Regions from separate parts of the Priestia sp. HNGD-A6 genome, predicted to be linked through region 4. Evidence: predicted binding sites of a transcription regulator. Region 4 holds the regulator's gene; each other region holds the start of a gene.
What was found. The regulator Rex, encoded in region 4, represses fermentation and respiration genes when NADH is low (regulators of the CRP and FNR family bind a similar motif). The targets are predictions, from matches to a motif close to TTGTGAAATATTTCACAA.

Region 1 (7,727 bases), 280 kb from region 4:
AACTGTGCTTTGCTTGATTTATATCGCTGATTGGCCGCTTTCATATGCCAAAGGGAAAAAAGCGGCATCACTACTACTAATAAAAATAAATAGATGGCAATCAAACATGCAAACTTTAGGCTAAAGAATCCTAAAGCTACAATCGAAATAACGTATAAAATAACAGCTGAGATTGTTGGAAGAATGGTACGCAAGAACAAGTCTTGTAAACTTTCAATATCTTCAGCGAGAACCGCTAAAACATCTCCCGTTCGATAGCGGGATGTAGCAACTAACGGTTCAATCAAATGATAAAGACGTGTACGCATTTTAGCTAAAATGCGAAGAATAAAATCGTGACTAACAAGACGCTCCGCATAACGAAAGGCTGCTCGACTTAAACCAAATGTACGCACAAGCACAATGGGAACGTACACCAGTAAGATTGTTTCTGGCCGTAAGGAAGAAGCTGAAATCAAGTAACCTGATGTGAACATTAGCGCACAAGCAGAACCAATCGTTAACAAGCTTAGTAATAAGATAGAAAAGATACGATATTTATACGTTTTAAAGTAGGGCCATATCCAACTTTTATATTTCATCATATCTCCTCCTCTTCATGTAAAAATTGATAGTAAGCTCCTTTTTTTCGAATCAGTTCTTGATGATTGCCGACTTCTGCAACCTTTCCGTTCTCTATTACAACAATGAGGTCCATATCTTTCATCCAATGCAGACGGTGCGTAGCTAAAATAAATAACTTGTCTTGAAACATCGTTAAGATATCTTGCTTTAATTCATATTCCGTTTCAATATCTACTTGCGCCGTTGGTTCATCAAGCATAATAATAGGGCGATCGCTCAGAAACGCCCTAGCTAGGGCAATCCTTTGAGCTTGGCCGCCGCTAAGCTGCCGTCCTCCATCTCCTATCACTTCATTTTCCTTCTTAGGCATCTGTTGAATCGTAGATAAAAGTCCTGCTTTCGTTAAAGCATCTTCATAATCATAAGAACCGCCTCTATCCTGATAAAATTCAATATTTTCTTTCACTGTTCCATTAAAAATAAATGGGTGCTGAGGGATATACGTAATCTGCTTTTGCCAAGCATCTGAGCGTAAATCAACCGGCACGCCGTTTACTTCAGCAGACCCTTCTGTAAATTGTACAAAGCCGCTCAGTATATCAATAAGCGTCGATTTTCCAGCTCCGCTTTTTCCTATAATCCCAATTTTTTTACTTCCTTTAACATGAAGTGACACATCTTCAAGAGAAGGCGGCTGCTCTTCGTCATATTTTACGGTGATATGACGCAATTGAATTTCACTGTTTTCCGTCCAATCAGGGACATCTTCTTCTTTAGCCGACGGTTTTTCAGCCTGCTTTACAATCTTAATTAATGCATCTCCGGATTCTTTTCCGTCTAATGTTGCATGATAATCGTTTCCGACTTCCCGTATCGGCAGGAAGTATTCAGGCGCCAGCAATAAAATCATAAGTGCAGGCTCTAACGTCATCGAACCGTTCACTAGCCGCAAACCGAGCATAACAGCCACGATGGCTACAGATAACATCGTAAAGAAATCTAAAGCAAACGTAGATAAAAAAGCAATTCGGAGCGTTCCCATTGTCGCTTTTCGATAGCGGTCACTGACTCTTACAATCGTTTCAGCATGCTCCTTACTTTTCCCGAGAAATGTTAACGTTTCTAATCCTCGAAGCGAATCTACAAAGTGATTGGACAGCACATGATACGTCTCCCATTGGCTATCTATTTTTTTCTGGGCAGCCAGTCCAAGTAAAATCATAAATAAAATTAAAATGGGCATAGTTACAAGCAAAATAATGCCTGAAAGCTGATCTTGATACCAAACGAAAGCGAGCACTAGCCAAGGTGTAACGCTGATGGCGGCCAGTTTAGGCAAAAACAGCTCAAGATAAGCGCGAAGCTTCTGTAGGCCTGTGGTGATGAGCGTCACCAAGTTTCCTGTCCCTTCATTTTTGGTAAAGCGCGGTCCGAGTGCAAAAATGCTTTTCATGACCGTCAAACGAAGTTCCTGAGTCGTTTTGACTCCAAATTGATATGCTGTTTTTTTCACTATAAAACTTACGATCTGACGAACCATAAAGGCAGACAAAAACAATCCGATTGCTTTTGTCTGCGAAGTTAAACTTTCACCATGAAAAAGAGCAGTAATTACTTCGGCAAGCCACTTAGCTTGAAAAATAATGGCTACACTTTGAATAGTAATAAGCCCTATTAACACGGCAAGAACCATTTTTATTCCGTTGTAAACCATTAAATTTCTACCCATTAGTACTCCATATGCTCCTTATGATCTACACGTTTTCTAAAAACGTAGTAGCTCCAAATTTGATAACCTAACACAAAAGGCAGTAACGCAATAGCAGCGTAAGACATAATTTTCAAGGAATAATTCCCTGATGCTGCATTATGAATCGTTAAACTATAGCTTTCATTGACTGAACTAACCAAAACGGTTGGAAACAATCCTGCAAATATAGAGGAAATTGATAAAATTAAAATTAAGCCAGACATAGCAAAGGCCCATCCGTCTTTTTTCCGTGTAAGGAAAAATCCTGCTAGTAAATACACGAAAATACCGATAAAAAATGTGTATAGCATCAAGCGGCTATGATTGCTGAATAAATTTGTTTCAAAAAACGTCATGCCTGAAAAAATAAGAAGCAGCAAGGCATTAACAGGCAAAAGCTTCATGGCAACTTTTCGTGAACGATCTCTAATGTCATCCATCGTACGGATCGTCGCAAAAATAAGTCCGTGCCATAAGCAAAGCATCGTTAGCGTCACGCCGCCCGTTATGGTATATAGATTCACAATATCCGAAAAGCCGGCATTCATTTGCATGTTGCGCTCAACAGGCAATCCTTTCATTAGTGCTGAAAATAAGATGCCGAAAATGAGCGGTGGAAAAAGACTTCCAAAGAAGATAACCCAATCCCACGCATTTTTCCACGCTTGTTTTTCAACTTTTCCTCGAAATTCAAATGCTACACCGCGTCCGATAAGCGAAAGCAACAGAAGAACAAAAAGAACATATGACCCGCTTAATAGCGTTGCATACCAGTTTGGAAAAGCGGCAAACATAGCACCGATTGCTGAAATTAACCAAACTTCATTTGCATCCCAAAAAGGACCGATTGTATTAATAAAAGCTCGTCGCTCTAAGTCGTTTCTTCCTAAAAAGCGAGACACCATTCCAATCCCAAAATCAAAGCCTTCTAAAAAGATAAAACCAACAAACAGAATGGATACTAGCAAATACCAGAATTCATTAAGAGAAAACATTGTATCCCTCCTTTGTAAACGGATCAGTTGATGTTACTTTTGTATGTGCTTCTTGATCGTGATCTGGACCTTTTTTAATTTCTTTAACGAACAAGAACACCATAATCACAGCTAAAATTAAGTAAAAGAACGAAAACGAGATAATAGAAAATAGCAATTCGCCTGCTGTTACACCAGGAGACACGGCATCTTCGGTTTTCATATAACCAAATACAACCCAAGGCTGACGGCCAATCTCTGTCATAATCCAACCTGCTGAGCTTCCAAGGAACGGAAAGGCGATGGCAATCGACATAATACGTAAAAATAGTTTGCTTTCTTGAAGTTTTTTACGAGAAAGCAAGTACGTACCCCAAATGCCTAATGCACATAATACGCCACCTAGACCAGCCATAATGCGGAAACTCCAAAACGTTGTTCGAACGGGTGGAATATAATTTCCTTCTCCATATTTCGCCGTATACTGCTGCTGCAGCTCATTCATTCCAGGAACGGAGCCTGAAAACTTACCGTATGATAAGAAGCTTAATAAGTAAGGTATTTTGATTTCACTCGTATTTTTCTTTTCATCAGGGTGAATATTTGCTGTTACTGTCCAAGCACCTGGACTTCCGCTGTTTTCCCATAATCCTTCACTTGCGGCCATTTTCATCGGCTGTGTTTTAACTAAATATCCGGCCTGTTCATGCCCAGATAGTGCAATTCCTACACCTGAAACTAGCCCTACAAGGATAGCAACTTGAAATGATTTTTTAGCAAAAGCCACATGTTTTTTCTTCAAGAGCATAACAGCGCTGACACCCGTGATAAAAAAGGCGCCTGTTGCAAACGAACCTAAAATTGTATGAGGGAATTCGACCCACAGCTGACCGTTCGTTAATAATTTAAAGAAGTCATTCATTTCCAAACGGCCATTATTTAGCTCCATTCCGACCGGATGCTGCATAAAAGAATTAGCCGTTAAAATAAAGAACGCTGAAAAGATAGTACCTAGACTAACAAGCCAAATACATAGACAGTGCAGCCATTTAGGCAAACGATCCCACCCGAAAATCCACAGCCCGAGGAACGTGGACTCCATAAAAAACGCTAGCAGTGCTTCAATAGCAAGCGGCGCACCAAATACATCTCCTACAAATCTTGAGTACTCTGACCAGTTCATGCCAAACTGAAATTCTTGTAAAATACCTGTTACGACTCCGACAGCAAAGTTAATCAGGAATAAGTGCCCCCAAAACTTTGCCATCTTTTTATACTGTTCATCTTTTTTTACTACGTACATCGTTTCCATGATCGCTACTAAAAAGACAAGGCCGATAGACAGCGGTACAAAGATAAAATGAAACAGCGTCGTTGATGCAAATTGAATACGTGATAGTATGACTGTATCCATCTTCTTTCTCCTTTCATATATAAGAACATTCATCATTTCCATAGATACTTTGCTCATTCCTGAGCATCTTTTACTTATATTGTGAAACATTGAGCATAACAATTCGAGAAATATGCTCAACATTTCACAAACATATGTAATGTCTCTCTTTCTATTTACATAGTATAGTCTATTTTTTTAGCTGTGCACGTACATTTTTTGAACGTTTTTAGACTAAAACGTGACTTTCTTGTGACAAAAAAGGGCAGGATCTCTTTATTTTTTCATAAAAAAAGCACGCTCTGATTTGAGCTTGCTTCTCTACGGTCGATATTTTGCTTTCGCATTTAATTTAGATTGACGAATGATTTGGTTAATGACTTCAGAAAATACAATACCAATGGCAATTGAACCTGAAATCATAAAGGCTTTTGCTGCAAGACTAATCGCTTCATTATAATTATTTTCTACAAAGTTACGCATGGCATCGTATGCTGTTCCCCCTGGAACGAGCGGAATAATACCTGCTACCGTGAAAATAATGATCGGCGTACGATAAATTTTTGCGTAAATTTGACTAATAATAGCAATAAAAAAGGCCGATGCTACAGTGCTTGGAATTTCATCTACACCATAGAACGTTAGCAAATAGTAAATGAGCCAGCCAATCATTCCGACAAAGCCACTTTTTAATAATGATTCACGTGGAACATTAAAAATAATCCCAAACGCTGCTGAAGCAATAAAACTTGTAATTATCTGCTCTACGATATGCATATGATGCCTCCCTTCTATAGAAGCGTAAATACAATGGCAATACCTGCACCAATAGCAAATGCCGTCAGAAACGCTTCTGCTCCTTTTGATAATCCAGACAGTAAATGTCCCGCCATTAAATCTCGCACTGCATTGGTAATCGATAACCCAGGAACGAGAGGCATAACGGATCCAATAATAATTTTATCAATTTGCGTTCCTAGTCCTGAAGCGACTAAAAGAGCTGATAAAAGTCCAATAACTAACGAAGCGGTAAACTCAGCAAAAAAGCGAATCGGAATAAGACGGTGGAAATACACCACGGTTAAAAATCCGAGACCTCCTGAAAACATCGCTGGAATAAAGTCCGTCCATAAACCTTGAAACATGATTAAAAAGCATCCGCTAGAAATGGATGCAGCTGCAAGTTGAACCCATAGTGGAAAAGCTACGTTCGTTGCTTCAATTTCTTGTAGCATTTCATACGCTTCCTCCAAGGAGATGTTTCCTTGACTGATGGTTCTTGAGACGCTATTTACCATAGTTACTTTTTTTAAATCGGTCGTTCGTTCGGAAATACGAATTAACTTCGTTTTCGTCGGTTCTTTCGTTTCAAGTGAAAACATAATCCCTGTTGGCGTCACATAGCTGTGGGATTTTTTTATACCGTAAGACGCTGCAATCCGCATCATTGTGTCTTCTACTCGATACGTTTCTGCTCCGCTTTCTAACATAATTTTACCTGCTAGTAAGCTAACGTCCATAATTTCATATTTATCTAATTTTTGTTGTGTCATCAAATCGCTCCAAACATATTAAAGCTTGGTTTTTTCCCCTACAGCATACAGTGTATAAGAAAGAGGGAAGTGGACGCAATGGTTAATGCAAAAAAGTGTGGACTTTTTGTCTCACACTTTCAGGAATAGTATATACATTCCTTATCAATTCATACGTTTTGTGGTCTCACGCTCTACTAATACAGGTGCCATTTTATACTGTACCTGATCTATTTCTTGCTGATCCTGAATTTGCTGAAGTAAGAGGTTTACTGCTTTTTCAGCCATTTTTTCCATCGGTTGACGGATGGTTGTTAGCGGAGGTTGCGCTTCACTAGCTTCTGTAATATCATCAAACCCTATAACAGACAAATCCGCTGGAACGTGAAGTCCGTTTTGCCACGCACAGTGTATCACTTTCAGAGCAATGTAATCCGTAGCACAAATAAGCGCAGTTGGGGGCTCTGGATGATGAGCTAGCTCATTTATAAACTGATATAGTTCATCTGAGTTATTCATATCTTCTTTCACAAACTTTGCGTTTGCTGACGGTACATATTGATAAAAAAGAGACAGACGGTGCTCCACTCCGCTTACAGCTTTTCCAACGAACCCGATATTATTATGGCCAAGGTCCGTTAAGTGAGCAACAGCTAATTGCATTCCCACCGCATCATCTACATGTACAATTGGCCAAAGTGCAGAAGAGCCGTCTCCTGTAAGAGAAACGTAAGGCGTTTGATATTGTTTTAATACGTCTACAAACGGATGCGGAGCGGCTACATAATCTAATAAAATGACTCCATCAAACCAATGATTCATCATCACATTTAATTGACGCTCAGCCGTTGTTTCTTGGTAATCCGTATGGCCAATAAGAACGTCCATCCCTCGACTTTGAACTTGCTGCTGTACCTTTTTTAACAGCTCGATTAAAAATGGGTCTTTTAAATCTCTAATTAATATCCCGATAATCCCTGTTTTTTGGGCCCGCAGAGCTGCCGCAAATGGATTTGTCTGATACCCTAAATGAGCTGCTGCTTTTAGTACTTTTTGTTTTGTTTTTTCACTGATTTTAATTTTACCGTCTTTATTATTGAAGATTCTTGATACCGTAGCTAATGAAACACCCGCTTCTTTTGCTACTTCTGTAATCGTGACTTTTTTTCTCCCCATTCGTACCGACTCCTATTTCCTTTTAGTCTATCGACCAAGTAAACATTTTTCTTTATTATACTACTAGAAGTCGGAACCACCCAAAACTACCTTCCCTACTTTTCACTAAACAGCCACTTTAACACATCTTGAATTTTTTGATCCCAATATGCCCAGTCGTGACTTCCTTTTCCTTCTTCATATGTAAAACAAATAGGCTCTTGCTTACATCGCTCGGAAAAACGTTTATTTTCCTGATATAAAAAATCTTCCGTTCCACAGCATTGATAAATACGCGGAGTCACTTCTCCATAGCGCCGGCGATTTTCAAGCAGCCAGAAAAGATCATCCTCAGGTCT
Region 2 (7,727 bases), 280 kb from region 4:
GGAAGGACGAAACAGATGAAGTTGTATTCACCATAAAAAAAAACGAACCACTCATCAAACTTGCTGATCAATAGTTCGTTTTTCACTTAGGCTAAAATACTTTTCTCCCAGCCTCTTTAATTTATGTATGAATTATAAAACGATTCATACGAATACGTAATCAAATTGTTTTCTTTTGCAAAACACTCAATGGAAACAGGAAATAAAAACCCGTATTTTTTTAAAATTGCAATATTTTTTTCGAATTGCTCGCAGTCGCTTTCTTCAATCGGCCGATGTTGAATCGCTTCAATTACGGCAATTATTGTCTGAAGGCTACTAATGACTTGCAATGCTTCATCGAGTAAGCCATTATATAAATGGTCTGTACAATAATCTGGATTTAATAATCCATCAGGATTAAGCTTATCTACAGATACATACCGAGGTAACAAGTCATAGCGAAGCTGTTCAGTCAACTCTTCTATGTAATTCTCCATTTCTGGCGGAGCTGCTTGGGCAATTTTCATGGTTACCCCCCCTTTTTTCTCTTAACTTATGTCTCTTTATTTAGCATAACATAAACATAAAACGAGAACTTCAGGTAGTTATTTCCTCCTAATTATTTACAAGTTCTTTTTAAAGATTAAAGGATATTTACTAGTATGTAAGGAAGGGATTAAATATGAGTATACACGGCCAATGGCTAGAAGATAAAATCGCAAAAAATGATGCAGGGCAAACAATTGAAGATTATTTAAAAACGAAATGGCGTATTCCTAAAAAAACGCTGCATCAGTTTCGGATGAATAAAAATGTGCTTATAAACGGTGAACCTTTACCATGGAGGAACACTCTTAAGGAAAATGATAGAGTGTCACTCCCTTTTTTTGAAGCAGAACCTGATGAAATAACACCTTACAATGTTAATATAGAGATTTTGTTTGAAGATGAACACGTGCTAATTGTAAACAAACCAATAAACCTAAATACTCATCCTTCATCAGAGCAGGACCAAAAAACTCTTTTAAATGCTGTAGCTGCTTATTTTCAAAAAATAGGCCTCAAAACAAAGCCTAGACACGTTCACCGTTTGGACAGCGATACATCAGGTGCTATCTTATTCACGAAGCATTTTGTAGCAAGCTCTGTGTTTGACCAGCTGCTGGCTGAACGTAAAATTGACCGGACTTATGTTGCTCTTGTCCAAGGACTCATGAAACAAGAGCAAGGAATCGTTAATGAACCTATTGGACGCGATCGCCATCACGCTACGAGAAGAAGAGTATCTAGAACGGGACAAGCTGCCAAAACATCTTATCGCGTGTTAAAGCGCAATATGGCAAAAAATGAAACGCTTATTGAACTTTCGCTCGAGACCGGACGCACTCACCAAATACGTGTTCATATGAGTCACATCGGCCATCCACTACTTGGTGATACGCTTTATGGCGGAAAGAGATTAAAAGATCAGCAGCAAGCTTTACATGCCATTAAGCTTTCTTTTATACACCCGTTTACACATCAGCGCGTGTCAGCTGTTGCACCTCCAGATCAGCAGGTTTTTTTACCGTACAGCAACTTGTTTTCCTATTAAATAAAAAAGAGCGCCAATATGTTATTGGCGCTCTTTTTTATTTAATTTTAAATTGACGAATCAAGTTCGCCAATTCTTCACTAATCTCTTGCAAATGTTCAGCCGATTGAGAAACAGTAGAAATAGCTCTAATTTGTTCTTCTGTAGAAGCCGTAATTTCTTCCGTTCCTGCTGCTGATTGCTGTGCAATAGCTGCTATACTTTGAATGGCCGCTACCACGTCTTCCTTATGCTCATCAATGCTGTCCATGCTGCTTGTTACATGTTCGACAGCCGCTGCCACCTGCTCAATGGTAGTAGCAATTTCACGAAAAGCTTGTTCTGTGTCTCCTACCACAAAGTCTTGAGATTTTGAAAGTTCTTCTGTCCGGTTGCATTCTTCACGAGCAGCTGCGACTTCCCCTTGAATCGCTGCAATCGTGTGGCGAACTTGTTCAGTAGCCTGAGAGGACTGTTCAGCAAGTTTTCGTACCTCTTCAGCTACTACCGCAAATCCTTTGCCATGTTCTCCTGCACGAGCTGCTTCAATACTAGCATTTAGTGCAAGTAAATTTGTCTGATCTGAAATGCTATTAATTGTAAAAATAATAGATTCAATTTCTTTCATCTTACTTGTTAACTCTTCCATTACCGTTTGAACACCGTGAATCGTCTGAGATGATTCGGTAGTTTGGTTGCGAAGCAGCTGCATTTGTTTTAAGCCTTTTTCATTGATGGTTACAGCTTCAATCGTCATTTTATTAATCTCGGCGTTTTGTTCAATGACTTCTTCAATTTGTGAAGATAAACTCATCGTTTTGTGATTAGTAGAGTCAGCGTCAGAAGCCTGCTGCGTGGCGCCGCTGGCAATTTCATGGATAGCCCGGCCAATTTCTTCACTGGATGCAGTTGCTTCTTCAGATACAGCACTCAAGTCTTCAACAGACGTTTTTACTGTCTCAACAGACGTCTGAACCGTGCCAATCAATGTTTTCATTTTAGCTACCATATCGTTAAATAAATGAGTAAGTTCACCAATTTCATCTTTTGACTTCGTCTGAACCTGAACTGTTAAATCGCCAGCTGTTACTTTGGCTACTTCGTTTTTCAAGCGGCGAATTGGATTCGTAATGATTCTTGAGAAAAAGATGGTTAACACCACTGATAATAAGATGCCAATTAACGCAATCCAGACAATCACATTCAGTAAATGATGAGCGCTTGAGAGCATTTCATTATAAATAAAGGCGTTTCCTATCTTCCAATTTGTTCCTTCGAGAGTATCATATGCCATCACTCTCTCTTCACCTTGAAAGGTATACTTCATGAAATCTTTATTCCGGTCTGCTTCGTACATTTTTTTCATAAATGGCTGATTCATTAAATTTTTTCCAGCTTCTGTTGGATGAACGAGCGCTGTGCCATTTTGATCAAATAAAAATGCATATCCACCGTGATTTACTTCTGCTTTACCTACAATGTTTTTTAATGCATCTAAGTCTAAATCAGTAGCTATAACGCCCAGCACATTTTTAGTATCTGGATCTAAAATAGCCTTTGCAATCGTCACAACCGTCTTTTTCGTTGCTGCATCTTCATATGGATCCGTGTAAACAACCTCTTCAGGTGATTCTACTGCTTGTTTGTACCACACCCTGGAAGTCGGATCATAGTTTGAACCAAACTCTTGCTTGGGAACAGAATACATTCCCTTATTTTTAGTGCCTATGTATTCAAGTGCCAGGTTTGGATATTTTTCTTTAAACTGCGTAAACTCTTTTTGAACCGTATTCCATGTAAAATACGGATTTTTCTCTTGGTTTGTTTGATTTCCTTCCTGCTTAACAAAATTAACGATTACATCATTTTCACTATACGTCAGCAAAGAACGACTATACATGTCTAAGTACGTATGAATCGTTTCTTTTAACTCTTTCACTTGACTTTGAGACTGACTCTCTACATCTTTTTCTATTTGTGTTTTGGTAAATTGATAAACAGCCCCTGAAACAACTAATAATAAAATAGCTATAAAAATACTAAAAAATACTACGAGCTTTGCACTTAACCTCTTCATTCCCTCACCCTTCTACAAAAATCTTTATATTACTAATAACGGCTTTTCATTTTCATTTTTGAAGAAGTTTTTGTGATTTATTTCAAATTTCTCCAAAAATAAAACCAGCCCATCCTTTCATAACGAAAGAACGTGCTGGTTTTATTTTTGCTTTTCGTATGCATCAGGTTCAATATGAACAAGCGTATCTTTAATCTGATGCTCATCGTTCATCATATGTTCAATTTGATCAGCAATTTCATGGCTTTTAATAACATTTAAATGGGGATCTACTTTAACAGTTACATCAATCACGACTTGATTACCAAGCTTGCGCGCTTTCACATCTTCTACTTCTTTTACACCTTCTACAAGCCCAATGCTTTCTTTGTAGTGCCCTAACTTTTCTTCATCAAATCCGTCCGTTAAGGAGTGAGCCGCTTCTTTAAAAATCTCGATGGCTGTTTTACAAATAATAATTCCCACAGCAAAAGCAGCTGCCACGTCCAGCCAGGGCAGGCCGAATTGTGAGCCGAAAATTCCCACAACAGCCCCTATACTCACAAGTGCATCAGACAAATTATCTTTAGCAACCGCATATAAAGACTGGCTATCAAGTTTTTTAGCAAGCTTAATATTATACCGGTAGACACCACCCATAACAGCAGCCGCTCCAAGACCTACCCAAGCAGCCAGTAAATTAGGCGCTTCAGATTTGTCCATAAATAATGACTGACCCGCGTCGACCAATACTTCTAGTCCGATGACCATCATGATAAAAGAAGCAATAAGTGAAGAGATATGTTCCGCTCTGGAATGTCCATAGGGATGATCATTATCGCGAGGTTTTTTAGAGATTTTTAAGCCGACTAAGACGGCAATTGATGCAATAATATCTGTAACATTATTAAGACCGTCGGCTTTTAAAGCAGAGGAAGCGGTGACACCCGCAATAATAAGTTTACATGCTGATAAAAAGATATATGATAAGATACTAACCCAAGCGCCTTTTTGGGCTTGCTCATAGTAGTTCTCCATCCCTTCCACTCCTTTATTCAAAATAAGCAAACTTAGTGTAACAAATGGATTTCGTGTGGGTCTATAGAAACATTATTGGCTGTTAACATACAAATAGAGAATGTTAAACTCTTTAGCTTTCTGCAAAACAAGTTGCCTTTACTCAACACTTTAAACGTTTAAGATCTTTCTAAATGTGGCACTTCATGTAGAAGAACCCTTTTTTAAATCGCCCTGTAAAATTGTTTACTATTTTTTTAAGGGTGTGATTTTTATCACAGCCGAGGGTATTTATTCTTGTTACACTAACATTGTGAAAAACATCACAAAATAAAATTCAAAGGATGATACAAATGAAAACACAATTTACACCAAAGACACGAAAAGTTGCCGTTATCGGAACTGGTTTTGTTGGCTCAAGCTACGCTTTTTCAATGGTGAATCAAGGTATTGCCAATGAATTAGTGTTAATCGATATGAACAAAGAAAAAGCAGAAGGCGAAGCACGCGATATCAATCATGGAATGCCATTTGCCACACCGATGAAAATCTGGGCTGGAGATTATAAAGACTGCGCTGATGCTGATTTAGTAGTTATTACAGCGGGCGCTAATCAAGCTCCAGGGGAAACGCGCTTAGATCTAGTTGAAAAAAACGTTAAAATTTTTGAATGCATTGTAAAAGATATTATGAACAGCGGATTTGACGGCATCATTTTAGTGGCAACAAATCCAGTTGATATTCTCGCACACGTTACACAAAAAGTATCAGGATTACCAAACGAACGAGTAATTGGTTCAGGAACGATTCTTGACACAGCTCGCTTCCGCTACTTGTTAAGCGACTATTTCGAAGTAGATTCTCGCAACGTCCACGCTTATATTATGGGGGAACATGGAGATACGGAATTTCCTGTTTGGAGCCACGCGCAAATTGGCGGTGTGAAGCTCGAACATTTTATCAATACTGCTGCTATTGAAAAAGAGCCGGATATGCAGCATCTATTCGAACAAACACGCGATGCGGCTTACCATATTATTAATCGAAAAGGAGCGACTTATTACGGAATTGCGATGGGACTTGTACGCATAACCAAGGCTATTTTAGATGATGAAAATTCTATTTTAACGGTATCTGCTTTATTAGAAGGACAATACGGTATTTCTGATGTGTATATCGGCGTGCCGGCTATCATTAATAAAAACGGCGTGCGCCAAATTATTGAATTGAATTTAACTCCTCACGAACAGCAGCAGCTCGAGCACTCTGCTAGCATTCTTAAGCAAACTCGCGACAGAGCTTTTGTGTAACATCAAAAGATTTTTGCGGGGGACTCCCCCGCTCCCTTGTTTTAAATATGTAGTAGAGGTGTATGAATATGACGTGGACTCAAGTATATAATCCGTTAAATAATATTTGGCTTTCTGCACTAATTGCACTCATCCCCATCATCTTTTTCTTTATTGCTTTAACTCTTTGGAAATTAAAAGGACACATTGCTGCTGGTATTACGGTACTTCTTTCTATGATTATTGCTATTTATTTTTATGATATGCCTGCCTCAATGGTTTTAGGAGCCACAGGCTATGGGTTTTTGTATGCACTTTGGCCCATCAGCTATATTATTATCGGCGCGGTGTTCTTATACAAGCTAACTGTCAAAAGCGGACAGTTTACTACCATTAGGCAATCTATTATTTCAATAACCGATGACCCCCGCTTGCAAATGCTGCTTGTTGCTTTTTCCTTTAATGCTTTTTTAGAAGGAGCAGCAGGATTTGGAGCTCCAATTGCCATTACAGCAGCGCTTCTAGTTGGACTTGGATTCAAACCGTTAAAAGCAGCGGCGCTATGCTTAATTGCTAATACAGCTTCAGGAGCTTTTGGTGCCATGGGGATTCCTGTCATTGTCGCAGGACAAGTATCTGGCATTGATCCAAAAGAAATTGCTCATTTTCTTGGCACGCAGCTTCCGATTATTTCTTTTCTTATCCCTTTTTTACTTGTCTTTATTATGGATGGGATAAAAGGATTAAAAGACGTATGGAAAGCAACGAGCATCACAGCCATTTCCTATGCACTGACGCAGTATTTAACTGTTACATACATCGGCCCTGAACTTCCAAATATCACATCTTCTATTGTGAGTTTGCTTGCTCTTGCTTTTTATATTAAAAGAACAAGCCCGGCAGCAGCTAAAAGCTTCAGCCTGTCACCAAAACAAATTTTAAAGGCTTGGTCTCCTTTTATTCTATTAACGATACTCGTTACGGCTTGGAGCATTTCTTTTGTCAAAACGGCGCTTGAACATCTGAACCTGCTTATTAACGTCCCATTTTTACACAATCACGTAATTAAAGCAGCGCCTTTAGTAAAAGATCCTACGCCTTACGCTGCTGTCTTAAAAATAGACTTATTTGCAGCAACAGGTACGGCAATTCTTATCGCTTGTATCCTTTCAGTTTTCTTGCTTAACGTATCGGCAAAAGTGGCATGGACCACTCTTTTGGAAACCGTAAAAGAACTATCAAGACCTATTATGACGATTATGATGGTCATTGCTTTTGCTTTTATTTCAAATTATTCAGGACAGTCCTCTACACTTGGATTGGCACTCGCTACATCAGCTGCTTATTTTCCATTTTTATCTCCATTTCTTGGCTGGATTGGCGTATTTCTAACGGGGTCTGTCGTATCGAATAATGCGCTGTTCGGCAACTTGCAGCTAACTACTGCTCAGCAAATTAATGTCTTGCCAATTATTCTTGTAGCGGCTAATACTGCCGGCGGCGTGATGGCTAAAATGCTTTCTCCTCAATCAATTGCTGTCGCTGCTGGAGCAGTAGGTTTAGCCGGAAAAGAGGGTGAACTGTTTAAATACACGCTCAAATACAGCATGGGATTTTTGATACTAGGAGGATTTGTTACCTTTTCATTGGCTTGGTGGTTATGATAAAAAACTGCTAAAAATCCTGTTATTACCTTGTTTCTTTCATTTAAACAAACGTTTGATTATATAAAAAAGTCCCCAGTTAGCGCCGGGGATTTTTTTATTCTGAAATAAGTAAACCTATATTGCCAAATTGTTTTCCTTTATCT
Region 3 (7,727 bases), 360 kb from region 4:
GAGCTGTGCCTTCAATCGTCTTAGAAACGATAAGACCGTTACCAATACCAGCACCTAGTGCCGCTAAACCAATCGCAATTGCAGATGCTATTAAACCCATTTTATAAAGTCCTCCCTTAATATATATGATTTTGTTTAACTAAGTTTTGTTTTGTCCAAATTGGGTATTACTTGAACAAAGCTTTATAAATTAATGGTCGCTACTCACTTTGTGAGATAAATAAACCATCGTTAACATTGTGAAAATGAAGGCCTGAATTGCGCCTACAAAAATACTGAATCCTTGCCATAAAAGCATTGGGATAGCAGCTCCAATTGTACCTAGGAAGCCTGTTGTTGCTAAACCAGCTAGCAAGCTTAACAAAATTTCCCCAGCATAAATATTACCGTAAAGACGAAGGCCAAGCGTTAACGTATTGGCAAACTCCTCGATAATCTTAAGCGGGAATAAAAATGCCATTGGCTTGAAGTAATCTTTCGTGTATGCAGAGAAACCTCGCATTTTAATACCATAATAATGTGATAGTACAACTACCATAACGGCTAACGTCAGCGTAATTGCTGGATCAGCGGTTGGCGATTTCCACCATAAGTTATGGTCAATCACGATGGCGAATGGAAGACCCAACATATTTGACACAAAAATGTACATAAGTAAAGTTACACCTAGCGTCAAAAAGCGGCCACCTGTTTTCCAATCCATATTGCTATTAACGAGTCCTTTGACAAAATCTAAGACCCATTCAATAAAGTTTTGTGCACCGCTTGGCTTCATAGCAAGAGTACGAGTACATAAAACTGCAATTAAGAATACAATAACAGAAGCTACGGTAACCATAAGCAAGTTACTTTGACTAAAAGTAAGGCCTAGAAACTCTATAGTTGGTGATTCATGACCCAACTGTGTTCACCTCTCTTTCTATCTTCTACGCATATTTTGAACAACTAAATCTATGATAATGACAACATAATACGTCATTAATCCCACAACTACACTAATAATATGAAAGGTTTTTGGATAAGAGATGGTAATCACAACTGCGAGAGCAGCTGTTGCAAATCTTACAACAGTCCCAATTGAACGGGGCTTTTTCCCCTCATCCAACGCCTGTCCAAACTGCTCAAACTTTCTTACTAAGTTCCACAAATTATACAAACTCAGGGCGGTTCCTAAAATTAAACCTGCAAAAACAGCCTTATAACTTGTAAATCCCCAGCCGAGAACGTATAATGCTAACAAATACAATATGTATGAACGAAGTCTTGGAAAAACGTGCTGCAAATCCTGCATGAATTATTAATCTCCTGAAAAAAAATGGTGGACTGTCCGCAGCATCATAAAAACACCTGCTGCTAGCCCTGAAAGAAGGCCTAAAATCAAAAATAGTGGTTCGGTGTCAAGCCATTGATCAGCCCATCTTCCAGAGAATAAGCCAATTAAGACTGAACCTGCTAACTGTGATAGAATGATTGACACTAATGCCATCGCTTGCAAAGGATGACGGTTGCGATCTTTCATAAGCTCATACCCCTTTTGCAAAATTTTCTTTTTTCCGAATTCTCTATCGTTTTCATAGCTCAATATATGATAGAAAGGCAAAAAAAATTGCTAAAAAAGGTAAAAACAGCTAATAAAATACGCAGAAATATCAACGGTTTTCACAGGTTGAAAACCTTATCATTTATATTCCCTGTAAGCATACAATAGCGTATATTTAATGTCAATGTGTTTAAGCTAAAAACTTCACAATCTCTTCTTATTGTTCACATTTCTGCCACACATAAAACCTCTTCAAATGAAAACATTTAAAGAGGTTCATTCAATCGTTATTGTACTGTGTACAACCTGCTCTTGTCTATGCTTTTTCACAAATGCAAATATTTGGTACACTCCTGGTACAAGCGATTCATCAATCGTTATTTTTCGTTTTCTCATGCCTCTTTCTACATCCACGTCAACATCTAAATACGATACAAACTGTAAAGACTGCTTATCAAAAAGAGCGACGCCTAACTGATCTGCTCCTTCAGGCAAAAACAGTTCATAGCTATACGTATTTTTCTCTTTTTCCGCTGCTACTTGCAATCCCATGACACGAGGATAATCTGGAATGCTAATCATGTACATATAGGGAAGCGAAAATGTTTCACGTGAATCATTTATTTCCAAATATCCGTCATATATACCTTTATTTTTAAAACGGGGCTGCACCGATAAAGTGACAGCTATCTCTTTTGTCTGACGGGGTGGCACCGTGACGGGTAATGGAACATCCCAGTTCACTCCTTCATCCCTTTTTGGAACGTTTAAGCGATACGTTTTTGCTTTATCAGACTGGTTATCAATTTTAAAAGATAAAACTTTCTTTGATGGACGCGTAAAAATACCAAAAGATAAAGAAGATGGATAAAACAAAGATTCTGCTGTGACGGCTTTTGCTATTTGAATTCTTCCCGCTCCTTGTTCATATACGCGATACGTTTGACCGTTTAGCTGCTGCATTACTTTACTGGTGTTCATCAATGAAGCTTTGACTTGTTCAGGAGACCAGTTCGGGTGAGCTTGTAAAATCAGCGCACACGCTCCAGCTACATGGGGCGCAGCCATACTTGTGCCATGCATGCGTTCATATCCTCCAGGAACTGTACTATTAATGAAGTAACCTGGTGCGACGACGTCTGGTTTGATTCCCCAAGTAGTCGTTACAGGCCCTCTTGAACTGAAAGATGTGAGCAAGTCTTGCACCACTTGCTGGCCAGTGCGTAAGTACGGTTGTTGAGACTGAATGTGTTGGGTAATGGTGTCACCGCTTTTTTTACTTACCCATATCACGGGAATATTTACTGACTCTTTTAGTTTACTGACTATGCTTTTTTCTGTCGGGCTATATAAAATAACCGCTTTTGCTCCCGCCTGTTCAGCTTGTTTAATCTTTTTTTGAACCGCATTTCCTTCTGCTTTTAGCAAAATGACGTTACCCGACGCATGCTTTTGCTCTTTGGAATCTTCTTCATTTATTACACGCAGCGTTTGATTAAACGTCCATGGACGAGACCCTTCTACTGGCGCCATCATAATTTTTTCTTTGTTAAATCCAATTGTTAGAAATTGAACTGTTGTCGGAGAAACAGAAGCGCCAACGGAAATAGCTTTTCCCGCTGTACCCGGAGAGCCCACCGTCCATAAACCTGGACCTGAATTGCCGCTAGATGTAACCGTTACAATTCCTTTTTCAACAGCTCGATCTAACGCTAAGCTTGTTGGTAAATCAGGGCCATTCACATCATTTCCTAATGATAAATTAATAATATCTACATCATCTTGAATTGCTTTTTCAATAGCTAGAATAACACTTTCAGACGTTCCAGCTCCTCCAGGTCCAAGAGCTCGGTATGCATAGATTTCCGCTTGGGGTGCTACGCCTGTAATATTCCCATTCGCTGCAATAATACCAGCTACATGAGTACCGTGCAGAGTCGGTTCTCCTTGCTCACGAGTGGTTTCCATCGGCTCATAATCTTCATCTATTACATCGTAACCCCCTCTGTAGGTTTGTTTTAAATCAGGATGAGAATAATCAACCCCCGTATCGATAACGCCTACTTTGATCCCTTTTCCTGTTAAGCGCTGATTGTGAGTATCAAACAAGCCTCTTACCTGTTCTGAGCCAATGAACGTTACGCTATTTTCTTCTGTAACCTGATAGTTTTTAATAGAATGTGAACTAATAATAGATGGATTCTGAGATAGTTTTTCCAAATCAGAGATGGAGCCGTTTAATGAAAGTCCTGTAAACACCGTGTGAAATTCGCTCTTAATCTTTATATTAGGATAATTTTTTTGTAGCTGACTTTTAAATTTCGTGAATTTTTCTTTTTTAATCATCACAATGATTGATTTTTCCTGATGATTCATTTCTTGTTTTATAGAAGGAAATGTCGGATTGAGCGACATTTGCCCTCCCCCACTCCCCAATATAAAGCTAATCATTAACCATTTAATCCACATAAAAAAACACCTCTCACACTATCGTGTCTCAAAGAGACGCTTTTCATGTGAAAGGTGTTTAGAAATCTTACGAAAGCGGATTAAAAGCTTCCGGTCTGTTTTCACGGCGGTTGAAATAGTAGCTAATAGCATCACAAATGCGTTTAGAAGCTAAGCCGTCTCCGTAAGGATTCGATGCTTGTGACATTTGCTTATATACGCCTTCATCTATTAACAGCTCTTTTGCTAGCGTATAAATCGTTTCTTCTTCCGTGCCTGCTAGTTTGAGCGTTCCTGCTTCAATTCCTTCCGGGCGCTCTGTTGTATCGCGAAGTACCAATACAGGTACGCCTAATGAAGGAGCTTCTTCTTGAACACCGCCCGAATCTGTCAAAATAATATGAGCGCGCTCAGCGAAGTTATGGAAGTCAATTACATCTAACGGTTCAATTAAATGAATGCGCGGGTCATTTCCTAAGATATCGTTTGCTGTTTCTCTAACTACTGGATTCAAATGAACAGGATACACAACTTGCACATCTTCATGTTCATCTACAATACGCTTAACAGCACGGAACATATTTTTCATTGGTTCGCCTAAATTTTCGCGGCGATGTGCCGTTAACAAAATAAGACGATCATCTCCCAATTTCGTTAACACTTCATGCTCATATGTCTCTTTTACTGTTGTTTTTAACGCATCGATAGCTGTATTTCCAGTCACAAAGATTCGCTCTTCTTTTTTGTTCTCTGCTTGCAAATTAGCTGCAGACTTATCTGTTGGAGCAAAGTGCAAATCAGCGAGAACACCTGTAAGCTGACGGTTCATTTCTTCCGGGTATGGAGAATATTTATTCCATGTGCGCAAACCTGCTTCAACATGCCCGACCTGAATCTGATTATAAAAAGCTGCTAGCCCAGCAATAAACGTCGTAGTTGTATCACCGTGTACAAGTACCATGTCCGGCTTTACTTTTTTCATTACGTCGTCCAAGCCTTGTAATCCTCTGGTCGTTACGTCCATAAGGGTTTGGCGATCCTTCATAATGTTCAGGTCATAGTCAGGCTGAATGTCAAAGATGCTCAATACTTGGTCTAACATTTCACGGTGCTGAGCCGTTACTGTAACAATTGCTTCGAACTCTTCTGGTCGCTTTTTAAGCTCTAATACTAGAGGAGCCATTTTAATTGCTTCTGGTCTTGTCCCGAATATCGTCATTACTTTAATTGGCTGCTTCATGTTCATCACCCAAATCTACAAATTATTTTGTACCGAATAAACGATCCCCTGCATCACCTAAACCTGGAACAATATATCCATGGTCATTTAATTTTTCATCTAATGCTGCAATGTAAATATCTACGTCAGGGTGTGCTTCTTTTACAATTTCCACGCCTTCAGGAGCAGCAATTAAACACATAAATTTAATGTTTTTAGCGCCTCTTTTTTTCAGAGAGTTGATTGCTTCTACAGCTGACCCTCCTGTTGCAAGCATAGGATCTACTACAATAAAGTCACGCTCTTCTACATCATTAGGTAGCTTTACATAATATTCAACAGGCTGTAATGTTTCTGGATCACGATATAAGCCAACGTGTCCAACTTTAGCAGCTGGCATTAGTTTTAAAAATCCATCTACCATGCCGATACCAGCACGAAGAATTGGAACGATACCAAGCTTTTTCCCTGCAATAACTTTTGACTTTGTTTTGCAAACCGGTGTTTCAATTTCAACATCTTCTAGCGGTAAATCACGTGTTGCTTCAAAAGCCATTAAGCTTGCCACTTCATCAACTAATTCACGAAACTCTTTCGTTCCCGTTTTTACATCGCGTATGTAAGTTAATTTGTGTTGAATAAGCGGGTGATCAAATACGTATACTTTGCCCATTGATATCTCTCCTTATATATAAAGATGTACACATTAAAATACCATTCAACGAATTGAATGGTACGTACTAGTAAAAACATATCTCTTGCTAATTAAATTTATACATTGCATTCATTTTACAGAAAAAAGTTTTTGAGTTCAAGCATTATTCAAAAAATGATTGGATTGCTACCACTTTCTCCATAAAAAAACAGGCACAAAGGCCTGTCTCTCTTAAAGTGATTTATACATTTCAAACTTGCTTGTTAAAGCTTCAACGCGTGTTTTAGCTTCAGCTAACTTTTCTTCATCTTCAATATTTTTAAGCGTTAATCCGATGATAGAAGCAATTTCATCCATCTCTTCTAAGCCAAATCCGCGAGTTGTAACCGCAGCTGTACCAATACGGATACCGCTTGTTACAAATGGGCTTTGCTCATCATAAGGAATTGTATTTTTGTTTGTTGTAATACCTACATCATCAAGCGCTTTTTCAGCTACTTTACCTGTCAAATTCATTGAGCTTACGTCGATTAACACAAGGTGATTGTCTGTTCCTTCAGATACAAGAGCAAATCCTTCTTTCTTTAATCCTTCTGCTAAACGATTAGCATTGTCGATGATATTTTGAGCATAGTGCTTAAACTCATCTTGTAATGCTTCACCAAATGCTACTGCTTTTGCAGCGATAACGTGCATCAATGGACCACCTTGAATACCAGGGAAGATCGACTTATCAATCTTTTTCGCAAATTCTTCTTTACATAAAATCATACCGCCGCGTGGCCCGCGTAGTGTTTTATGTGTTGTAGTTGTAACGAAATGAGCATGTGGCACAGGATTTTGATGAAGTCCTGCAGCTACTAGACCAGCAATATGAGCCATGTCTACCATTAAATAAGCGCCTACTTCATCAGCGATTTCACGGAAACGCTTGAAGTCGATTGCGCGTGGATATGCGCTTGCACCAGCCACAATTAATTTTGGTTTGTGTGTACGAGCTTTTTCTAATACGTCATCGTAGTTAATGCGATGTGTTTCGCGATCTACACCATATTCGATGAAATTGTACTGAACACCACTAAAGTTAACAGGACTTCCGTGCGTTAAGTGACCGCCGTGCGATAAATTCATACCAAGTACTGTGTCTCCAGCCTCTAAAACAGTGAAGTATACAGCCATGTTTGCTTGTGCACCTGAGTGAGGTTGAACGTTCACGTGCTCTGCTCCGAAAATTTCTTTTGCACGATCACGAGCTAAGTCTTCTACTACATCCACGTGTTCACAACCACCGTAGTAACGTTTAGCTGGATAGCCTTCAGCATATTTATTTGTTAAAACTGAACCTTGTGCTTCCATTACCGCTGTTGTTACAAAGTTTTCTGAAGCAATTAGCTCAATCTTAGTACGTTGTCTTTGTAATTCATCCTTGATCGCATTATAAACTGCTGGATCTTGTTGCATTAGTTGTTTCTCCATCAAAATCCTCTCCTCGTTTCGTATTCGCAATGTTCGTTATTTGTTAATTCAACTACATTGTAACATGATTTATTTAGAATAAAAAAGAAAAAATGTGTATTATTTTAATATATTTAATTACGAAAGTTCGTAAAACGCTCTCATTCCACCGATTAGTTTTGGACGCGTCTTTGCTAAAGTAACATGAGCGTGTCCAACTGCGTTCAACGTACAACGAACGGGTACTGCGACATGCTTTAAATGCATACCAATGAATGTATCTCCAATATCAATCCCAGCATCAGCTTTAATAAACTCTACTAAAACAGGATCTTTAAGCTGGCCATAGGCCTGTGTAGCCATCGCTCCACCTGCTTTATGAATAGGAACAACACTAACGATTTCTAAGC
Region 4 (7,727 bases):
AGCCATTAATTGGTGTTCATCATATTGCAGGACATATTTATGCAAATCAGCTAATCAAAAAACTAGAATTCCCGCTCTTATCGCTAGTTGTATCTGGCGGGCATACGGAGCTTGTATACATGGAAAGTCACGGTCATTTTAAAGTAATCGGTGAAACAAGAGATGATGCAGCAGGAGAAGCCTACGATAAAGTAGCCCGCACGTTAAACCTTCCATATCCAGGCGGACCTCATATTGACCGCCTTGCACATGAAGGAGAGCCATTAATTGATTTGCCGCGTGCTTGGCTAGAAGAAGGATCCTATGATTTTAGTTTCAGTGGATTAAAATCAGCAGTTATTAACACTGTCCACAATGCGAAGCAAAAAGGTGAAGAGATTCTTCCACAAACACTTGCTGCTAGCTTTCAAGCGAGTGTCATTGATGTGTTAGTAACTAAAACGATTAAAGCTGCAAAGGAATATAACGTTAAGCAAGTTTTATTAGCAGGAGGAGTTGCTGCTAATAAAGGGCTTAGAGCAGCGCTAGAAGAGGCATTTGAACCCCTATCAAATATTGAGCTTATTATCCCGCCGCTATCTCTATGTACGGATAATGCCGCAATGATTGGAGCAGCAGCAAGCGTACGATTTGCTCAAGGAAAACGTTCAGATATGTCATTAAATGCAAACCCCGGTTTGGACTTGGAAGAGTAAGTGACGAATGAGATTTATTTCTCATTCGTCTTTTTTTGTGGATAAAAATGATTTATCAACAATATTCAATAAATTTAGAATTGACTGTGGATAATTATGTGGAAAAGTCCGTGCACTCAGTACACGGACCTGTTATCAACAAGTTTTAATTATGAAAATCAGACAGATATCCACTATTTATTCACAGAGTGGATAAAGCTTGCTCTTAAGCGCATGAACAAGTAAATAGGATGAATAGATACGCAAAAATATAGGCTACTCTTCTAGAAGCAGCTGCAATTCTTCCCACTCTTCCATTAATGTGGATAACTGTGAAGAAATTTTTTCATTTTCACCGTTTAATCTTGATACTTCTTCGTGATTTTGATAAATTTCAGGGTCACAAAGAAGTTCTTCATTCGCCGCTTGGGCGGCTTCTAATTTGTTTACTTCAGTTTCAATTTCTTCAATGCGGCGCGTTCGCTGTCTCATCAATTTCTTTTGTTCTTTATCTTGTTTATAGGACTGTTTATCTACTTTTACCGTACGTTCTTCGTTTGCTTTTATATTTTCTAATTCTTTGATTTCCTCTATTTCTGCTTTCTTTTCTACATAATAGTCATAATCTCCAAGAAATTCTTCTACTCCTTCAGGAGATAGCTCTGCTATTTTATTGGCAATACGATTAATAAAATAACGGTCATGTGAAACAAATAATAGAGTCCCTGGGTAATCAATTAACGCATTCTCGAGTACTTGTTTGCTATCTAAATCAAGATGGTTAGTAGGTTCATCCAAAATTAAGAAGTTAGCTTTTTGAAGCATAAGCTTCGCAAGAGCCAAACGTGCTTTTTCACCACCGCTGAGCGTGGAAACGATTTTCAGTACATCATCACCTGAAAACAGAAAATTTCCAAGCGCTGTACGGATTTCTTTTTCAGGTTTGGCTGGGTAGTCATCCCAAAGTTCATTTAAAACGGTTTTATTAGACGTTAAATTGGCTTGCTCTTGGTCGTAATAACCAACCATTACATTTGAGCCAAAGGAAATGGTTCCAGTCTTGAAGCTGAGTTTATCCACAATGCCTTTTAATAAAGTTGATTTCCCCACGCCATTAGGACCAACCAACGCAAGGCTTTCCCCTTTTTTAATGCGAAGGTTTGCCTCTTGGACGACATAGTTGTGTTCATCATATCCGATAGACACATCTTCCAGATTTAAGACTTCATTTCCGCTTTGACGTTCAATTTCAAACGAAAAACTAGCTGATTTTTCGCCTTCGTTAGGTCGATTTATTAACTCCATTCGATCGAGCTGTTTACGTCTGCTTTGCGCACGTTTTGTAGTCGATGCGCGGGCGATGTTTCGCTGAATAAAATCATTCAGCTTTGCGACTTCATCTTGCTGCTTTTCGTACTGACGCAACTCTTTTTCATATCGCTCTGCTTTTTGTACAAGGTATTTAGAGTAGTTGCCCGTGTACTTCACCGTTGTTTTTTGTACGACTTCATACACTTGATTTACGACTTTATCAAGGAAGTAACGATCATGTGAAACGATTAAAATAGCTCCTTCATACCCTTGCAGAAACTGTTCCAGCCATGCTAAAGTTTCAATATCTAAGTGGTTGGTAGGCTCATCCAGAATAAGCAAATCAGGCTTTGTTAAAAGCAGTTTTGCAAGAGCCAGGCGCGTTTTTTGTCCACCGCTTAAGGAGGAAATAGGGGTGCTGTAGTCAAAGTTTGAAAAACGGAAACCGTGAAGAATAGATCGTGTATCCGCTTCATATTGATAGCCGCCTAAATCTTTAAACGTTACTTGAAGCTGATCATACTCTTTGGTTAGTTTTTCGTATTGAACTGAATCATTAAAAATGTCTGGATCACCCATCTTCGTTTCAAGCGTACGTAATTCTTTTTCCATCTTCTTTAATGGAGCAAAGACAGTCATCATTTCTTCCCATATGGAGAGTGTTGACTCAAGAACTGTATCTTGTCCCATATAATCAATGGAAACACCCTTAGGTTTAATAATTTCTCCGCTGTCATAGGAAAGCTGCTCAGCAATAATTTTTAATAAAGTTGATTTACCAGCACCGTTTCGTCCCACTAGGGCAATGCGGTCTTTTGATTGTACTTCTAACTTTATATTCGATAAAATGGGTTCTGCCCCATAGTATTTTGTAATACCGTTCAATTGTAGAATAATCATTTTTTCACCTCTAGTAGTATATCCATAGTGTATTTTAACATATTTTTAACTACAAGTTCTTCCTACAAGCGTTTGTAATTTGTAGAGGGACAAGGACAAATGATGAAGCGAATGTTTTGATTCATGAAATAAAATGATTTTACCTGCACATTTTATACAGGATACTATGTTAAAATAAGAGATAAGTGCATCTCTGAACTTATCTATGATGGATGTGAAAAAATCCGTCATGACTAACAAACCGATCCTTTGAAGGGCTAATTGCTTCGTTCTACATACCGACTTTAAGGAGTGCTGAATAGACAAAAGCCGTCGAGGTGTGAAGCGGAGTATATATAAAGCAAGAGAAAAGAGAGAGAATTGGAAGCGCTACCTCAAAGCGGTTGATGCTTTGTGAAAGGTAATGCAATATGACTTGAAAATGTTAGTAATGACATACATGAACTGAGGGGGTACAACGTGAACACTGAACAATTAAAAATACCACAAGCAACGGCTAAGCGATTGCCGCTTTATTATCGTTTTTTGAAAAATTTGCATGCTTCTGGTAAACAGCGTGTGTCGTCAGCGGAGTTAAGTGAGGCAGTGAAAGTGGATTCTGCTACTATTCGTCGGGACTTTTCTTACTTTGGTGCATTAGGAAAAAAGGGATACGGCTACAATGTGAATTATTTACTTACATTTTTCCGTAAAACGTTAGACCAAGATGAAGTAACGAAAGTAGCACTGATTGGCGTAGGGAATCTAGGAACGGCCTTTTTAAATTATAATTTTATTAAAAATAATAACACCAAAATTGAGTGCGCTTTTGATGTGATAGAAGATAAAGTAGGTACGAAAGTAGGCGACGTGCCGGTCTATCATCTTGACCAATTGGAAGATTATATGAGTGATGACATCTCAGTAGCGATTTTAACCGTTCCTGCCACTGTTGCTCAGCAAATTACTGATCGTTTAGTGAGTTGCGGAATTAAAGGAATTTTAAACTTTACTCCTGCACGCTTAAACGTACCGGATGAGATTCGACTCCATCATATTGATCTTGCTGTAGAATTACAGTCGCTCGTCTACTTTTTGAAAAATTATCCTGTTGAATAAGGCGGACTGTGTTACGATTTCCTTAAGTCTAAATTAATAAGGAGAGTGGGAATATGGGGATTGGAGCAGGCAGTTGGATTATTATTGCGATTGTAGCACTGCTTATTTTTGGACCGAAACGGTTACCGGAGCTAGGAAGATCAGTGGGCCAAACGCTTAGAGAGTTTAAGCATGCCGCTAGCGGTGCATCAGAAGATCGTGAAAAAGATAAACAGCGTCAAGTAGATGACAAAGAGTAAAAGGGTGATCATAGTATGACCGAACAAGAAATGTCAATATATGATCATATAGGAGAGCTGCGAAAACGCATTTTAATTGTTTTATTTTTCTTTGTGATTGCCACAATTGGCGGCTTTTTTATAGCGGATAAGGTTATTGTCTATTTACAGCATGCTGATGAGGCAAAGAATTTAACGATGAATGCATTTCGGTTAACAGATCCAGTTAAGATTTATATGCAATTTGCTGTTATTATCGGCTGTGTACTTGCAGCTCCTGTTGCACTGTATCAACTTTGGGCATTTATTAGTCCTGGTTTATATGAAAAAGAGCGTAAGGTAACGCTTGGATATATTCCTGTTTCCATTTTTCTCTTTATCGGCGGTGTCTCTTTTTCTTATTTTGTGTTGTTTCCATTTGTCGTTGATTTTATGACGCGCGTTTCTGATGAGCTGAATGTAAACCAAGTGATTGGCATTAATGAATACTTTTCTTTTTTAATGCAGCTCACACTGCCTTTTGGCTTGTTGTTTCAGCTTCCTGTCGTCGTTATGTTTTTGACGCGTTTAGGAATTATAACGCCTATGTTTTTATCTCAAATTCGAAAATATGCCTATTTCGTACTGCTAGTTATTGCCGCACTTATTACACCACCGGAATTGCTCTCGCACATGATGGTGACAGTGCCGCTCTTAATTTTGTATGAAATCAGCATCATTATTTCCCGCATTTCGTATCGCAAAGTGTTAAAGGCAAGGGCAGAGCAAGAAAGAGAAGATGTTAGTATGTAAAAAAAACCACTGAAACAGTGGTTTTTTTATTTGGATGAATCATCTTGATTTTTATATTGCTGCTGCAATTTTTTAATTTTGTAGTGCAAGATAAAGATGCGAACCGCAAACCTGAAATCGAATGCGGCTACGAGTGCAAATAAGATTGTGGGGAAATTCCAGACGGTTTCCTGGGCATTTTGAATTGCCAAGTAGGTGAATAAAATCCCCATAATAATATAAATAAACCCTCGTGTTAAAGGGATATTCTTCATAAAAACATGCCTCCAAAAATGAACTGCATTTGTTCTGCTTGTTTTTGCATTTCTATAATTTTATCTGCAAAAATAGTTTGAGATAAAATAACGATTGTATTCATCAAAACATGAGCAATAATAGGTACAACAATTAGTCTCGTCCTTGCATAAAGGAATGCAAATACAAATCCCATAGCTGTATACACAAGTAAATGTTTAAAATCCCAGTGTACCGCAGCGAAAATAAGGGAACTAATAAATGCAGAGATAAAGAAATTGTATCGTTTGTGAAGAGAACCAAAAATAATCTTTCGGAAAATAATCTCTTCTAGTATTGGTCCAATAACAGACGTAACGACAATAAGGAACGGCGTTGCTTTAACAAGATTAACAATATTTTGTGTGTTTTCAGATACTTGGGTAATGCCAAGAGCGTGCTCAATCATACCTGCTACAGCTTGACCAGCCATAGCGAGAAACACCCCAAGGACTGACCAGACAACAGCAATCGTTTTTCCAGCATGTTCTATACGCATGGACATGTCACGGCGCAGCAGCAGTAAGACAATAAGTAAACCAAGGATAAAGCTAATGATAGTCCAATAAGTCAAAAGCATGACATTCGCTGTTCGAACTGGATAGTCATCAAACATTCCTGTTAATTTTAACAGCGGTATACCAACAACTCCTGAAAACTGCATAAGGATGTAAGTGAGGATAACATACCAATAACGTTTTTCCAATCTTCTATACTCCTTTAAAAGGTTTTTATGTATATATGTCGAAGAAGTACTGTAAAGTTAGTAATTTCTTCTTGCTCGTATTGTAACATACATATTATTGAACAGAGAAAAGAATGCTTTATTTCTCAAAATCGTCGAAATCTAAGACTATTATATGTAGTTGTCGTAAATTTTAAATTTTTTTTGTTTAATACTTGCAAAAAAAACCCACTTTGTTTTAATATAATAATTGTGTTAGCACTCGTTGAGGTTGAGTGCTAATAAAAATGCAAACATATTATTTGAGGAGGTTGTTTCACTTGTTAAAGCCATTAGGTGATCGCGTAGTGATTGAACTTGTAAAATCTGAGGAAAAAACAGCAAGCGGTATCGTGTTACCGGACAGTGCAAAAGAAAAGCCACAAGAGGGTAAAATTGTTGCTGTAGGTACAGGCCGAGTATTAGAAAGCGGTGAGCGTGTAGCTTTAGAAGTAGCTGCGGGCGATCGTATCATCTTCTCAAAATATGCGGGTACTGAAGTAAAATACGAAGGTACTGAATACTTAATTTTACGCGAAAGCGATATTTTAGCTGTAATCGGCTAATTTTAACCACAAACTTATCATACGTAAAAAATAGATTATTAAGAACATCTTGAGGAGGTCAAAGAACATGGCAAAAGACATTAAATTTAGCGAAGAAGCACGTCGCGCAATGCTACGTGGTGTAGATACATTAGCAAATGCTGTAAAAGTAACGCTTGGACCAAAAGGTCGTAACGTTGTATTGGAAAAGAAATTCGGTTCACCGCTTATTACAAATGACGGTGTAACAATTGCAAAAGAAATCGAATTAGAAGACGCATTTGAAAATATGGGTGCTAAATTAGTAGCCGAAGTTGCTAGCAAAACAAACGACGTTGCTGGTGACGGTACAACTACTGCAACAGTTTTAGCGCAAGCAATGATCAGAGAAGGTCTTAAAAACGTAACGGCTGGTGCTAACCCAATGGGTATCCGTAAAGGTATGGAAAAAGCAGTAGCTGTAGCGGTTGAAGAACTAAAAGCAATCTCTAAACCAATTCAAGGTAAAGATTCAATTGCTCAAGTAGCGGCTATCTCAGCAGCTGACGAAGAAGTAGGTCAATTAATTGCTGAAGCAATGGAGCGCGTTGGTAACGACGGCGTTATCACACTTGAAGAATCAAAAGGTTTCACAACTGAATTAGAAGTGGTAGAAGGTATGCAGTTTGACCGTGGATATGCATCTCCTTACATGGTAACTGATTCAGATAAAATGGAAGCTGTATTAGATGATCCATACATCTTAATCACAGACAAAAAAATCGGTAACATTCAAGAAATCTTACCGGTATTAGAGCAAGTTGTTCAACAAGGCAAGCCGCTATTAATCATCGCTGAAGACGTAGAAGGCGAAGCTTTAGCAACATTAGTTGTGAACAAACTTCGTGGTACATTTACAGCTGTAGCTGTTAAAGCTCCTGGTTTTGGTGATCGTCGTAAAGCAATGCTACAAGACGTTGCGATCCTAACAGGCGGAGAAGTAATCACTGAAGAGCTTGGTCTTGACTTAAAAACAGCAGGCATCGATCAATTAGGTCGCGCTTCTAAAATTGTTGTAACAAAAGAAAATACAACAGTTGTAAACGGTGCAGGAAACGCAGAAGATATCCTAGCACGCGTAAACCAAATCAAAGCTCAGCTTGAAGAAACAACTTCAGAGTTTGACCGTGAAAAATTACAAGAGCGCTTAGCA

Region 1: the regulator Rex is predicted to act here: its motif matches at 4,815-4,832, upstream of SCI76_RS14350 (cytochrome ubiquinol oxidase subunit I).
Region 2: the regulator Rex is predicted to act here: its motif matches at 4,940-4,957, upstream of SCI76_RS11430 (L-lactate dehydrogenase).
Region 3: the regulator Rex is predicted to act here: its motif matches at 1,733-1,750, upstream of SCI76_RS14720 (AtpZ/AtpI family protein).

What each region holds. Positions count from the first base shown of each region.
Region 1 covers NZ_CP138621.1:2,821,336-2,829,062, reverse strand. Annotated here, with positions in the region: gene cydC (thiol reductant ABC exporter subunit CydC) at 1-581, opposite strand, end outside; gene cydD (thiol reductant ABC exporter subunit CydD) at 581-2,293, opposite strand; gene cydB (cytochrome d ubiquinol oxidase subunit II) at 2,293-3,309, opposite strand; gene SCI76_RS14350 (cytochrome ubiquinol oxidase subunit I) at 3,296-4,702, opposite strand; gene SCI76_RS14345 (threonine/serine exporter family protein) at 5,003-5,458, opposite strand; gene SCI76_RS14340 (threonine/serine exporter family protein) at 5,473-6,234, opposite strand; gene SCI76_RS14335 (LacI family DNA-binding transcriptional regulator) at 6,379-7,389, opposite strand; gene SCI76_RS14330 (alpha/beta hydrolase family protein) at 7,485-7,727, opposite strand, start outside.
Region 2 covers NZ_CP138621.1:2,265,782-2,273,508, forward strand. Annotated here, with positions in the region: gene SCI76_RS11405 (hypothetical protein) at 1-55, opposite strand, end outside; gene SCI76_RS11410 (YhcU family protein) at 117-509, opposite strand; gene SCI76_RS11415 (RluA family pseudouridine synthase) at 665-1,576, shown strand; gene SCI76_RS11420 (methyl-accepting chemotaxis protein) at 1,614-3,632, opposite strand; gene SCI76_RS11425 (cation diffusion facilitator family transporter) at 3,774-4,649, opposite strand; gene SCI76_RS11430 (L-lactate dehydrogenase) at 4,982-5,938, shown strand; gene SCI76_RS11435 (lactate permease LctP family transporter) at 6,001-7,581, shown strand; gene SCI76_RS11440 (zinc-binding dehydrogenase) at 7,679-7,727, opposite strand, start outside.
Region 3 covers NZ_CP138621.1:2,899,416-2,907,142, reverse strand. Annotated here, with positions in the region: gene atpE (F0F1 ATP synthase subunit C) at 1-100, opposite strand, end outside; gene atpB (F0F1 ATP synthase subunit A) at 191-901, opposite strand; gene SCI76_RS14725 (ATP synthase subunit I) at 920-1,291, opposite strand; gene SCI76_RS14720 (AtpZ/AtpI family protein) at 1,298-1,519, opposite strand; gene SCI76_RS14715 (S8 family serine peptidase) at 1,817-4,009, opposite strand; gene wecB (non-hydrolyzing UDP-N-acetylglucosamine 2-epimerase) at 4,077-5,228, opposite strand; gene upp (uracil phosphoribosyltransferase) at 5,251-5,880, opposite strand; gene glyA (serine hydroxymethyltransferase) at 6,094-7,338, opposite strand; gene SCI76_RS14695 (TIGR01440 family protein) at 7,456-7,727, opposite strand, start outside.
Region 4 covers NZ_CP138621.1:2,541,268-2,548,994, reverse strand. Annotated here, with positions in the region: gene tsaD (tRNA (adenosine(37)-N6)-threonylcarbamoyltransferase complex transferase subunit TsaD) at 1-695, shown strand, start outside; gene SCI76_RS12780 (ABC-F family ATP-binding cassette domain-containing protein) at 951-2,885, opposite strand; gene SCI76_RS12775 (redox-sensing transcriptional repressor Rex) at 3,345-3,983, shown strand; gene tatA (twin-arginine translocase TatA/TatE family subunit) at 4,037-4,222, shown strand; gene tatC (twin-arginine translocase subunit TatC) at 4,238-4,993, shown strand; gene SCI76_RS12760 (YdiK family protein) at 5,020-5,247, opposite strand; gene SCI76_RS12755 (CPBP family intramembrane glutamic endopeptidase) at 5,244-5,972, opposite strand; gene groES (co-chaperone GroES) at 6,272-6,556, shown strand; gene groL (chaperonin GroEL) at 6,624-7,727, shown strand, end outside.